Regions from separate parts of the Streptomyces sp. Tu6071 genome, predicted to be linked through region 1. Evidence: riboswitches for the same ligand, from Rfam matches in the RefSeq annotation. Region 1 holds a riboswitch; the other holds the start of a gene.
The links. A riboswitch is a leader RNA that binds a small molecule or an ion and turns the genes downstream of it on or off. The one in region 1 is predicted to bind thiamine pyrophosphate.

Region 1 (5,405 bases):
CAAGAACACCTTCGGGCGCAGCGGTATCCGCGGTGACGGCGTGGCCGCCTACTCGCGGGTGCACTACGGCAACCAGTACGTCAACGCGTTCTGGGACGACAGCTGCTTCTGCATGACGTACGGGGACGGGGCGGGCAACGCCGCGCCGCTCACCGCGCTCGACGTCGCGGGCCACGAGATGAGCCACGGCGTCACCTCGGAGACCGCGGGCCTCAACTACAGCGGCGAGTCCGGCGGTCTCAACGAGGCGACGAGCGACATCTTCGGGACGGGGGTGGAGTTCTACTCCAACACCGCGACCGACCCCGGTGACTACCTCATCGGCGAGAAGATCGACATCAACGGCGACGGCACCCCGCTGCGCTACATGGACAAGCCCAGCAAGGACGGCGCCTCGGCCGACAACTGGTCGTCCACGCTCGGCAACAAGGACGTGCACTACTCCTCGGGCCCCGCGAACCACTTCTTCTACCTCCTCTCGGAGGGCAGCGGCGCCAAGACCGTCAACGGCGTGAGCTATAACTCGCCGACGTACGACGGGCTTCCGGTCACCGGCATCGGCCGGGACAAGGCGCTCCAGATCTGGTACAAGGCGCTCACCACGCAGTTCACCTCCACCACCAACTACGCGGGCGCCAGGACCGGCACGCTCGCGGCGGCCTCCTCGCTCTACGGGGCGACCTCGGCCGAGTACAAGGCGGTGCAGGACGCCTGGGCGGCGATCAACGTCGGCGCCCGCTCCGGCGGCGGCACGGACCCGGGCAACGGCGGCGGGACGGTGTTCACCTCCACCACCAAGGTCGCGATACCGGACGCCGGTTCGGCCGTCACCTCCTCGCTCGCGGTGACGGGTCGCAGCGGCAACGCGCCGTCGAACCTGTCGGTCGCGGTGGACATCACGCACACCTACCGCGGTGACCTCGTGGTGGACCTCGTCGCCCCGAACGGCACGAGCTACCGGCTCAAGAACTCCAGCTCCTCGGACTCGGCGGACAACGTCAAGGCCACCTACACCGTCAACGCCTCCTCGGTCGCCGCCAACGGCACGTGGAAGCTCAAGGTGCAGGACGTCTACTCGGGCGACAAGGGCACCATCAACGGCTGGTCGCTGACCTTCCCGTAAACCCCCTCGCAAGATCTCGGCGGAACTGGACCCCCCGCCGGACGCGACGCCCCGGCCACCTCAGGTGGCCGGGGCGTCGTCCCGTATCAACTGCCTTTACCGAAAGGGGGTTTCCCCTCTGTGCCGGGCGTCCGTCAGCCCACCACTCCCCACTCCCCCACGTCCCCCGGCGCCTGCCCCCGCGCCGCCGCCCGCTGCCGCCGGGCCGGTTCGCCCCGGTGGAGGAGGTCCCGGACCACCGCATTGACCTCCTCCTCGTCCCCGAGGTCCGCGAGCGCCTCGCCGACGTGGGCGAGCAGGGCCGCGACCGCTTCGCCCGCCGGTACGGCCGTGCCGCTCTCCGGGTGGACGAGCGAGCCGCCGAGCCCGTACCGCGCCGCGGTCCACAGCGCGGCGGCGACGTCGTGCGCCGGGACCGGCGCCGGGACGCGGCCCGCCGCGCGCTCGCGCAGCGCCGTGACGACGAGCGCGCGCGTGAGCCCTGCCTGCGCGGCGACCTCGCGCACGGTCGGCATGACATCGGCGACGCGCACCTCCAGCGTCGGGACGTGCGCGGACGGGCGGGCGAGCCAGTAGGCGTTGCGGGCGCGTTCAGGGAGGACACCGGTCGCGAAGAGCCTGCGGTGCGTCGCGTCGTAGTCGGCCGCGTCCGTGAAGTACGGCGGGATCTGCGTGGTGGGCCAGCGCGAGAGGACCATGGTGCGCCAGCTCGCGAAGCCGGTGTCGACGCCGTGTTCGTAGGGGGAGTTCGCCGAGAGGGCGAGGAGCACGGGCAGCCAGGGGCGGACGTGGTCGAGGGCGTGCACCGCGGCCTCGCGGTCGGGGACGCCGACGTGGATGTGGCAGCCGCAGGTCTCGGTGCCCTGGGCGAGGAGGCGGTAGAGCCCGGCGACGTCGCGGTAGTGCGGAGCCTCCGTCGGGGTGCGGGGCGGGGCCTGGCGTGCCGCCGTGCCGTGGGCGAGGACACGGCAGCCGGCCTTTCCCGCCGCCTCGACGAGGCGCTCGCGCGCGGCGGAGACCTCGGCCCGCAGCTCGGGCAGGCCCGCGCACACCGGGCTCGTGGTCTCGATCATGCTGCTGAGCAGTTCGCGCTGCGGGACCGTCACCGCTCCCTTGGGGTGGAGCCTGTGGTGCACGTCGAGCACCCGTTCGGCGGCGTCGACCGGGACCAGGGTCTCGGCGTCGACCAGCAGGAACTCCTCCTCGGCGCCGAGGGTGGGGGGTGCGCTGTGGGCCGCGGGTAAGCCCGCGCCCCCGCTCTGCGTTGCGCTGGCGGGCATGCGGCAGCTCCTCGTGAAGTGGAGTGGGACGCGGGAGGCCCGAACGGCGGGCCCCGGGGCCGGGCCTATCCACTTTGCCGCCGGCGGAAAGGTCGCAGGAGAGCGCATACGGGGCGCCCCGGCGCACGGAGGCCGTGCTTCCGCGATCCGGGGGCGCGAAGGTCCTTCGCGGCGCCGCGCGACCAGGCGTTACGCTGGCGGCATCACCGGACACGGGGTGCCCCGCCAGGGGCTGAGATCACACCCGTCGAACCTGAACCAGCTCGTACTGGCGGAGGGATGTCTTCCATGTCATTGCCGCATGCCCCCGGTCACGCCCCGGAGGGCACGGCCCTTCAGCGCTCGGACCCGGCCTCCCGTGTCTTCGGCGGCCGGATGCCCGAGGCCCCCGGCGATCTGCGCGTCGAGGCGCGCGGCATCGCGCCCGTGCCCGACGACCGGCGCTACGGCGGTCCGGGCAGGCTCTTCACGGTGTGGTTCGCGCCGAACCTCACCATGACGGGGGTCTTCACGGGGACCCTCGGCATCGTCCTCGGTCTCGACTTCGCGACCGCGCTCGCGGCGGTCGTCGCGGGCACGCTCCTCGGGGCGGTGCCCGTCGCGTACCTCGGTACGTGGGGCAGCGGGACCGGGGCCGGTCAGCTCCCGCTCTCGCGGCTCGCCTTCGGGCCCGCCGTCGTGCTGCCGGGGGTCCTCCAGTGGCTCTCGTCGGTCGCGTGGGACGCGCTCATCGGCCTCTTCGGCGGGGACGCGCTCGCGCGGCTGTTCGACTGGCCGTTCTGGCTCGGGGTGCTCGTGATGATGGCCGGGCAGGGCCTCGTGGGGGCGCTCGGTTACGAGGCGATCCACCGGCTCCAGAAGCTCATGTCGTTCGTCCTCGCGGTGGCCTTCGTGATCCTCGCCGTGAAGATGCTCGACGGCGTGAGCCCGGCGGCCTCGGGCAGCGCGCACGGCATGGACCGCTTCGGCGCGATCATGCTGACCAGCACGGTCGCGCTGAGCCTGTCGCTGTCCTGGGCCCCGTACGCGAGCGACTTCAGCCGCTATCTGCCGACGAAGACCTCGCGGACGCGGATGTTCTGGTACACGCTGCTCGGTGTGAGCCTGTCCTTCGTCGTCGTGCAGACGCTCGGTCTGTGGGGCGCCTCGGTCTTCACCGACCAGACGGCGGGCGGCGTCGAGAAGCTGCTCGGCGGGGGCTGGCTCGGCGCCTTCGGGCTGCTCGCCGTCGCGCTCGCCGCGCTGTGCAGCAACGCGATGAACGACTACAGCGGCTCGCTCGCGCTCCAGACGGTCGGCGTGCGCGTCCCGCGCCCACTCGCCGCGGCGGGCGCGGCGGCGCTCGGCTTCCCGCTCGTGCTGTGGATGCACGCCGCCGACACGACCGCGCGCTTCCAGAACGTGCTGCTCTTCGTGGGCTACTGGATTCCGGGGTTCGTCGCCGTCGTCGTCGTGGACTGGCGCGCGCGGGCCGGGGCGAGGGCCCGTACGGGTACGGGGCTCGACCTCGGCGTCGAGAGCGCGCGGCCCGTGCCGTGGTGGCCCGCGCCCCTCGCGTTCCTCGTCGGTTTCGCCGCCGCCGTGCCCTTCATGAACACCTCGCTGTACGCGGGCCCGGTCGCCGACGCGCTGCACGGCGCGGACCTCGCGTACTACGTCGCCTTCGTGGTGGCGCTGCTCGTCTACGCCCCGCTGCGGCTGCGCGCCGGCCGCGAGGCCGCGTGATCCCCGTACCACCCCTGGGAGTCCTGCCATGACCACTGAGCCCCTGGAAGCCACCCGTGCCGCGCTCGCGCGGGTGCGCGGCGCCGAGCCGCTCGTGCAGTGCCTGACCAACACGGTCGTCACGAACTTCACCGCGAACGCGCTGCTCGCGCTCGGGGCCTCGCCCGCGATGGTCGACGTCCCCGGGGAGGCGGACGCCTTCGCGCGGGTCGCGGGCGGCGTCCTCGTCAACCTCGGCACGCCCCACGCCGAGCAGCGCGCCGCGATGACGGAGGCGGCGACGGCCGCGCGCGAGGCGGGCACGCCGTGGGTGCTCGACCCGGTCGCGATCGGCGCGCTCCCGGTGCGTACGCCACTCGCGCACGCCCTGCTCGCGCTCGGACCCGCGGTCGTACGGGGCAACGCCTCGGAGATCCTGGCGCTCGCCGGGGCCGGTGCGGGCGGGCGCGGCGTGGACGCGGCCGAGAAGGTCGAGCAGGCGGCGGAGGCGGCGCGCGGGCTGGCCCGGACGAGTGGCGCGGTCGTCGCGGTCTCGGGGCCCGTGGACCTCGTGACGGACGGGGCGCGGACGGTGCGGATCGCGAACGGGGACGCGCTGCTCACGAAGGTGACGGGCGGCGGCTGCGCGCTCGGCGCGGTGATGGCGGCCTTCGCGGCGGTCACCGAGGACGTGTTCGACGCGGCCGTGGCGGCGGTGACGACGTACACGGTCGCCGCCGAGCTGGCGGCGGAGGGCCGCCCGGGTCCGGGGACCTTCGCGGTCCGTTTCGTGGACGCGCTCGCCGCCGTGGGGGACGCGGACCTCGTCGCGCGGGCGGCGCTGTCGTGAGGCCCGATCTGTCGGTGTACCTGGTGACCGACACGGCGCAGTGCGCGGCACGGGGGCGGACCGTCCCGGAGACGGTCGCCGCCGCCGTCGCGGGCGGGGTCACGGCGGTGCAGGTACGGGAGAAGGACGCGGGCGGGCGGGCGTTCCTGGAGCAGGTGCGCGCGGTGGCGGACGTGCTGCCCGCGCACGTGACGCTCCTCGTCAACGACCGCGTCGACGTCTACCTCGCGGCCCGCGCCGCCGGGGCGCGCGTGCACGGGGTCCACGTGGGCCAGTCGGACCTGCCGGTCGCGGCGGTACGGGACCTGGTCGGCGCGGACGCGCTGCTCGGTCTGAGCGCGGCGACGCCCGGGGAGCTGGCGGAGGCCGCCGCCGCGCGGGTGGACCACGTCGGGGTCGGCGCGCTGCACGCGACGACCACCAAGGCGGACGCGCCGCCCGCGCTCGG
Region 2 (5,405 bases), 5.4 Mb from region 1:
GCGCAGCCCACGTCCTCCAGCTTCCGCGCGAGCACCGGGTCGTCGTTCGTGTACGGGAGCACGGTGAACCCGTCGTCGACGAGGACCTCGGCCGCGTCGAGCAGCTCCACCGGGTCGGGAAGCAGCGTGCGCTCGTCCGCGACGACCTCCAGCTTCACGAGGTCCGTGCCGAGCGCCTCCCGCGCGAGACGCGCCGTGAGCACCGCCTCGCCCGCCGTGTGGCAGCCCGCCGTGTTCGGCAGCACGCGGATGCCGAGCCGGTCGAGCACCGAGAGCACCGAACCCTGCGTGCCCGGGTCCAGGCGGCGCATCGCGACCGTCGTCAGCTCCGTGCCCGAGGCGGTCAGCGCGCGCTCCAGGACGTCGAGACTGGGCGCCCCGCCCGTCCCCATGATCAGGCGCGAGGCGTACGTGGTGCCGCCGAGGACGAAAGGATCGTCGGCCATGGTGCTCAGCCTCCCTGTACAGCGGTCAGGATCTCGACGCGGTCCCCCGCGGCGAGCACGGTCGCGGGCCAGTCGCCGCGCGGGACGACCGTCTCGTTGACGGCGGCGGCGACGCCCGTACGGGCCCGGCTCAGCCCGGCGACGAGCGCGTCGAGCGTCGTTCCCGGCGGAACGGCACGCTCGGCGCCATTGACTCTCACGGTCAGGTCGAGGTTCACAGCACGGGCTCCGGGGTGTGGGTACGCGTGAATCGCCGGGGACTGAAGGGGAGCGCCGCCTCGGGCAGCGCGTCGTGCGCCAGCGCGTGCGCCATGACGGCGCCCGTCTCCGGGGCGAGCAGGACACCGTTGCGGCCGTGGCCCGTCGCGAGGTGCAGCCCGGGGAGCGCCGTGGGGCCGAGGAGGGGCGCGTTGTCGGGCGAGGCGGGGCGCAGCCCGGCACGGGTCTCGGTGAGGGCGAGTTCCGTGATGCCGGGGAGCAGTTCGTGCGCGTCGCGCAGCAGGGCGTACACGCCGCCCGCCGTGACCGTCGTGTCCCTGCCCCGCTCCTCGCTCGTCGCGCCGACCACGAGTTCGCCGTTCTCGCGCGGCACGAGGTAGAGGCTCCCGCCCCGCACGACCGCGCGCACCGTGCGCCGCAGGAAGTCCGCGTACGCGCCGTCCATCCGCAGCCGCAGGACCTGCCCCTTCACGGGCCGTACGGGCACGGCGACCTCGGGCGGCAGCCCCTCCAGGTCCGTGCTGAAGCACCCGGCCGCGAGCACCGTGCGCGCCGCGTCGAGGCGCGCGCCGTCCGCGAGGACGACCCCGCGCGCCCGCTCCGCCTCCACCACGAGCCGCGCCGCCCTCGCCCGCCGGAACTCCACCCCGGCCCGCGCGCAGGCGACGAGCAGCGCCCCCACGACCCGGCGCGGATCGACCTGGTGGTCGCCCTCGACACGCAGCCCGCCCCGTATCCCCGGCGCGAGCATCGGCTCCAGACGACGGCACTCACGCCCCGTCAGCCACTGCGCGTCGAGCCCGCGACGCGTGTGCAGGGCGTGGAGTTCGCGCAGTTCGGCGCGGTCGTCGGCGTCCAGCGCGACGGCGAGCGTCCCGCAGGTCCGGTACCCGAGGTCCCGCCCGCTCGCCTCGCCCAGTTCGGCGGCGAACTCCGGCCACCGCCGCGCCGAGGCGAGCCCGAGCGCGAGCAACGCCTCCTCGCCGTGGTGCGGTTCGGTGACGGCGGCGAGCATCCCGGCGGCGACCTGCGCCGCCCCGCCCCCCGGCTCCGGATCGACCACGGTCACCCGCGCCCCGCCGAGCGCGGCCCGCCACGCCGTCACGAGCCCGACGATCCCGCCCCCGACCACGAGGACATCCCCACCACTGGCCACCAAGCCCCCTCCCTTCGCCGGAATGACCCGGATCAGGTTCATACGGTCGGAGGCCGCAGCCCCCCTCTCAGCCCGGTCCGCCCGGACTCCCGCGGTGTGCGCGGCACAGCTTAGGCGGTGCGGGCGCGGCCCCCGGCGGCGGTCCCCGCTCCACCCGGGCCACGGGCCGTCCCGTCCCGGCCCCTCGGCCCCGGTCGTACGGCCTCCGCCGGGAGGCCCCGGCCCCGGTCCCGATGGCCCCCGGTCCCCGGTCCCGGATCGTGGGCGGAGGGTCGGTGTGGGCGGGATCTCTTGCGGGCTCGGGCCCGGGGGGTGGGGTGGGCGGCCTAGAGTTGCGGGCGTGAGCGGAGACCGGGAGCAGCAGGGGCGGGTCGTTGTCGTCGGCGCCGGGATGGCGGGCGTGCGGACCGTCGTGGCGCTGCGCGAGGAGGGGTACGGCGGGGACGTCGTACTGCTCGGTGAGGAGCCGCACGCCCCGTACGACCGCCCGCCGCTCTCCAAGTCCGTGCTCCTCGGCAGCGCCGAGACCTCCGCCTTCGACGTCGACTTCGCCGCGCTCGGCACCGAACTGCGCCTCGGGGTCCGCGCGAGCGGACTGCGCGCCGCCGCGCACGAGATCGACACGAGCGAGGGCCCGCTCGGCTACGACCACCTCGTGCTCGCGACCGGCGCCGCGCCCGTACGGCTCCCCGGCACGGCCCAGCACCCCCACGTCCACCTCCTGCACACCCTCGACGACGTGCGGGCCCTGCGCGAGGTGCTCGCGCGCCGCGCCGAGGTGGCCGTCGTCGGCGCCGGCTGGATCGGCGCCGAATTCACGACCGCCGCGCGCGAGGCGGGCTGCGCCGTCACCGTCCTGGAGGCCACCGGGCACCCGCTCAGCGGCGCGCTGCCCGCCGAGGTCGCCGCGCCGATGGCGAAGTGGTACGCCGAGGCGGGCGCCCGGCTGCGGACCGGCTCCCGCGTCGCCGCCGTCGAGGACACGGCCGTCGTGCTGGAGGGCGGCGAGCGCGTACCCGCCGACGCCGTCCTCGTCGGCATCGGCGCCCGCCCCGTCACCGGCTGGCTCGAAGGCTCCGGCATCGACCTCGCCCCGGACGGCTCCGTCCGCACCGACGCCTGGCTGCGCACCTCGCTGCCCGACGTCCACGCCGTCGGCGACTGCGCCTCCTTCCCGTCGCGGCGGTACGGGCGGCGCCTCCTCGTCCACCACTGGGACAACGCCCTCCAGGGCCCGCACACCCTGGCCGGCGTCCTCACCGGCGAGCGCGCCGAGCCCTACGACCCGGTGCCCTACTTCTGGTCCGAGCAGTTCGGCCGCTTCGTGCAGTACGCGGGCGACCACGCGGGCGCGAGCCGCCTCGTGTGGCGCGGCGCCCCGGACGGGCCCGCCTGGTCCGTGTGCTGGCTGGAGGAGGACGGGCGGCTCGCCGCCGTGCTCGCCGTCGGCCGCCCCCGCGACCTCGCCCAGGGCCGCAAGCTCATCGCCTCGGGCGCGACGCTCGACCCCGCGCTCCTCGCGGACCCGGCGCGACCCCTGAAGACGGCCGTGCGCTGAGCCGCTCACCGGGCCCCGTTCCCCGGGCCCGTCGCCCGCGGGGACCCTCCCGCTACCGCCCGGCCGCCCGGGATGGCACGCTTGTCCCGTGACCCAGATTGATGCCAAGACCGAAGCGCTCGTCCCCGAGTGGCTCAGCCTCCCCGACATCGCCGAACGGTTCGACGTCGAGGTGACCCGGGTGCGCCAGCTGGTGAAGGAGGGCCAGCTCGTCGCCGTCCGCCGGGGCGAGAACAACGCGCTCTACGTGCCCGCCGCCTTCCTCGACGGCAACCGCACCGTGCGGGGACTCGCCGGGCTGCTGACCCTGCTGCGCGACGACGGCTTCGACGACGTGGAGATCATCCAGTGGATGTTCACCCCCGACCCGACGCTTCCCGGCACCCCCGCCCAGGCCATGAGCGAGAACCGTGGCACGGAGGTGAAGCGCCGCGCCCAGGCCCTGGCCGTCTGAGCCGGGCCGCGGGACCACGGTGACGCCCACCCCTGGGCGAGTGGCATGATCGTCAGGTCATACGAACAGGGGTGGGACATGCCGGACCGGACACCGCACGCGGCGGCGCGCACCGTACTCGCGGACGCCCGTCTCTACCTCTGCACGGACGCCCGCAAGCACCGGAACGACCTCCCCGCCTTCCTCGACGCCGTCCTCTCCGGCGGCGTCGACATCGTCCAGCTGCGGGACAAGAGCCTGGAAGCCGCCGAGGAACTGGAACTGCTCCAGGTCTTCGCCGACGCCTGCCGCCGCCACGGCAAACTCCTCGCCGTGAACGACCGCGCCGACGTCGCCCACGCCGCCCGCGCCGACGTGCTCCACCTCGGCCAGGGCGACCTCCCCGTCCCCGCCGCGCGCGCCCTGATCGGCCCCGACGCGCTCATCGGCCGCTCGACCCACAGCGAGGCGGAGGCCGCGGCGGCGGCCGTGCAGGACGGCGTCGACTACTTCTGCACCGGCCCCTGCTGGCCGACCCCCACCAAGCCGGGCCGCCCGGCGCCCGGCCTTCCCCTCGTGCGGTACGCCGCCGCCCTCGGCACCACGCGCCCCTGGTTCGCGATCGGCGGCATCGACGCGGCCCGCCTCGACGAGGTCCTCGACGCGGGCGCGCGCCGCGTCGTCGTCGTACGCGCGCTGACCGAGGCCGAGGACCCGGAGCACGCGGCCCGCGAGCTCGCCCGCCGGTTGCGCGCGCTGCCCCTGGGGACGCCCTCCGTCCAAAGCGTGGACAAGAAGTCCGCGTAACGGGCATAACGCCCTTCCGTAGCGCCCTGACCGGCGGCTACTGGCTACCCTGCCCGTATGGCCTCCGGCACCGCATCCACCTGGACCTCCGAGCACCCGACCGTGGCGGAGGTGCTCGCGAGCGGCAAACGCTCCTACTCCTTCGAGTTCTGGGCGCCGAAGACCCCGAAGGGCGAGCGCAACCTGTGGAACGCGCTGCGCCGCGTCGAGGCCGTCGCGCCGAGCTTCGTCTCGGTGACGTACGGCGCGGGCGGCAGCACCCGTACCGGCACCGTGCGCGCCACGCAGGCGATCGCCGAGAACACCACCCTCGTCCCGGTCGCCCACCTCACCGCCGTCGAGCACTCGGTCGCCGAACTGCGCCACATGATCGGGCAGTACGCGGACGGCGGCGTCCGGAACATCCTCGCCGTGCGCGGCGACCCGCCCGGGGACCCGCTCGGGGACTGGGTGGCGCGCGAGGACGGACTGACCTACGCCGCCGAACTCGTCCGCCTCATCAAGGAATCGGGAAATTTCTGCGTGGGTGTCGCGGCCTTCCCCGACATGCATCCGCGCTCCGAGAACTGGGACTCCGACGTCCGGTACTTCGTCGACAAGTGCCGTGCCGGGGCGGATTACGCGATCACGCAGATGTTCTTCGATCCGGCCTCCTACCTGCGCCTGCGCGACCGGCTCTCCGCCGCCGGGTGCGAGACCCCGGTGATTCCCGAGGTCATGCCGGTGACGAGCGTGCGCCAGCTCGAACGGCTCTCGCGGCTGAGCACCGCCGTCTTCCCCGAGACG

Region 2: another riboswitch for thiamine pyrophosphate. It lies ahead of thiO (glycine oxidase ThiO); the one in region 1 lies ahead of STTU_RS02875 (purine-cytosine permease family protein).

Annotation. Positions count from the first base shown of each region.
Region 1 is NZ_CM001165.1:687,379-692,783, forward strand. It holds gene STTU_RS02865 (M4 family metallopeptidase) at 1-1,123, shown strand, start outside; gene STTU_RS02870 (carboxylate-amine ligase) at 1,258-2,403, opposite strand; TPP riboswitch at 2,607-2,700, shown strand; gene STTU_RS02875 (purine-cytosine permease family protein) at 2,692-4,128, shown strand; gene thiM (hydroxyethylthiazole kinase) at 4,157-4,957, shown strand; gene thiE (thiamine phosphate synthase) at 4,954-5,405, shown strand, end outside.
Region 2 is NZ_CM001165.1:6,039,587-6,044,991, forward strand. It holds gene STTU_RS25540 (thiazole synthase) at 1-446, opposite strand, end outside; gene thiS (sulfur carrier protein ThiS) at 452-664, opposite strand; gene thiO (glycine oxidase ThiO) at 661-1,797, opposite strand; TPP riboswitch at 1,814-1,924, opposite strand; gene STTU_RS25555 (NAD(P)/FAD-dependent oxidoreductase) at 2,162-3,379, shown strand; gene STTU_RS25560 (Rv2175c family DNA-binding protein) at 3,468-3,833, shown strand; gene thiE (thiamine phosphate synthase) at 3,912-4,619, shown strand; gene metF (methylenetetrahydrofolate reductase [NAD(P)H]) at 4,677-5,405, shown strand, end outside.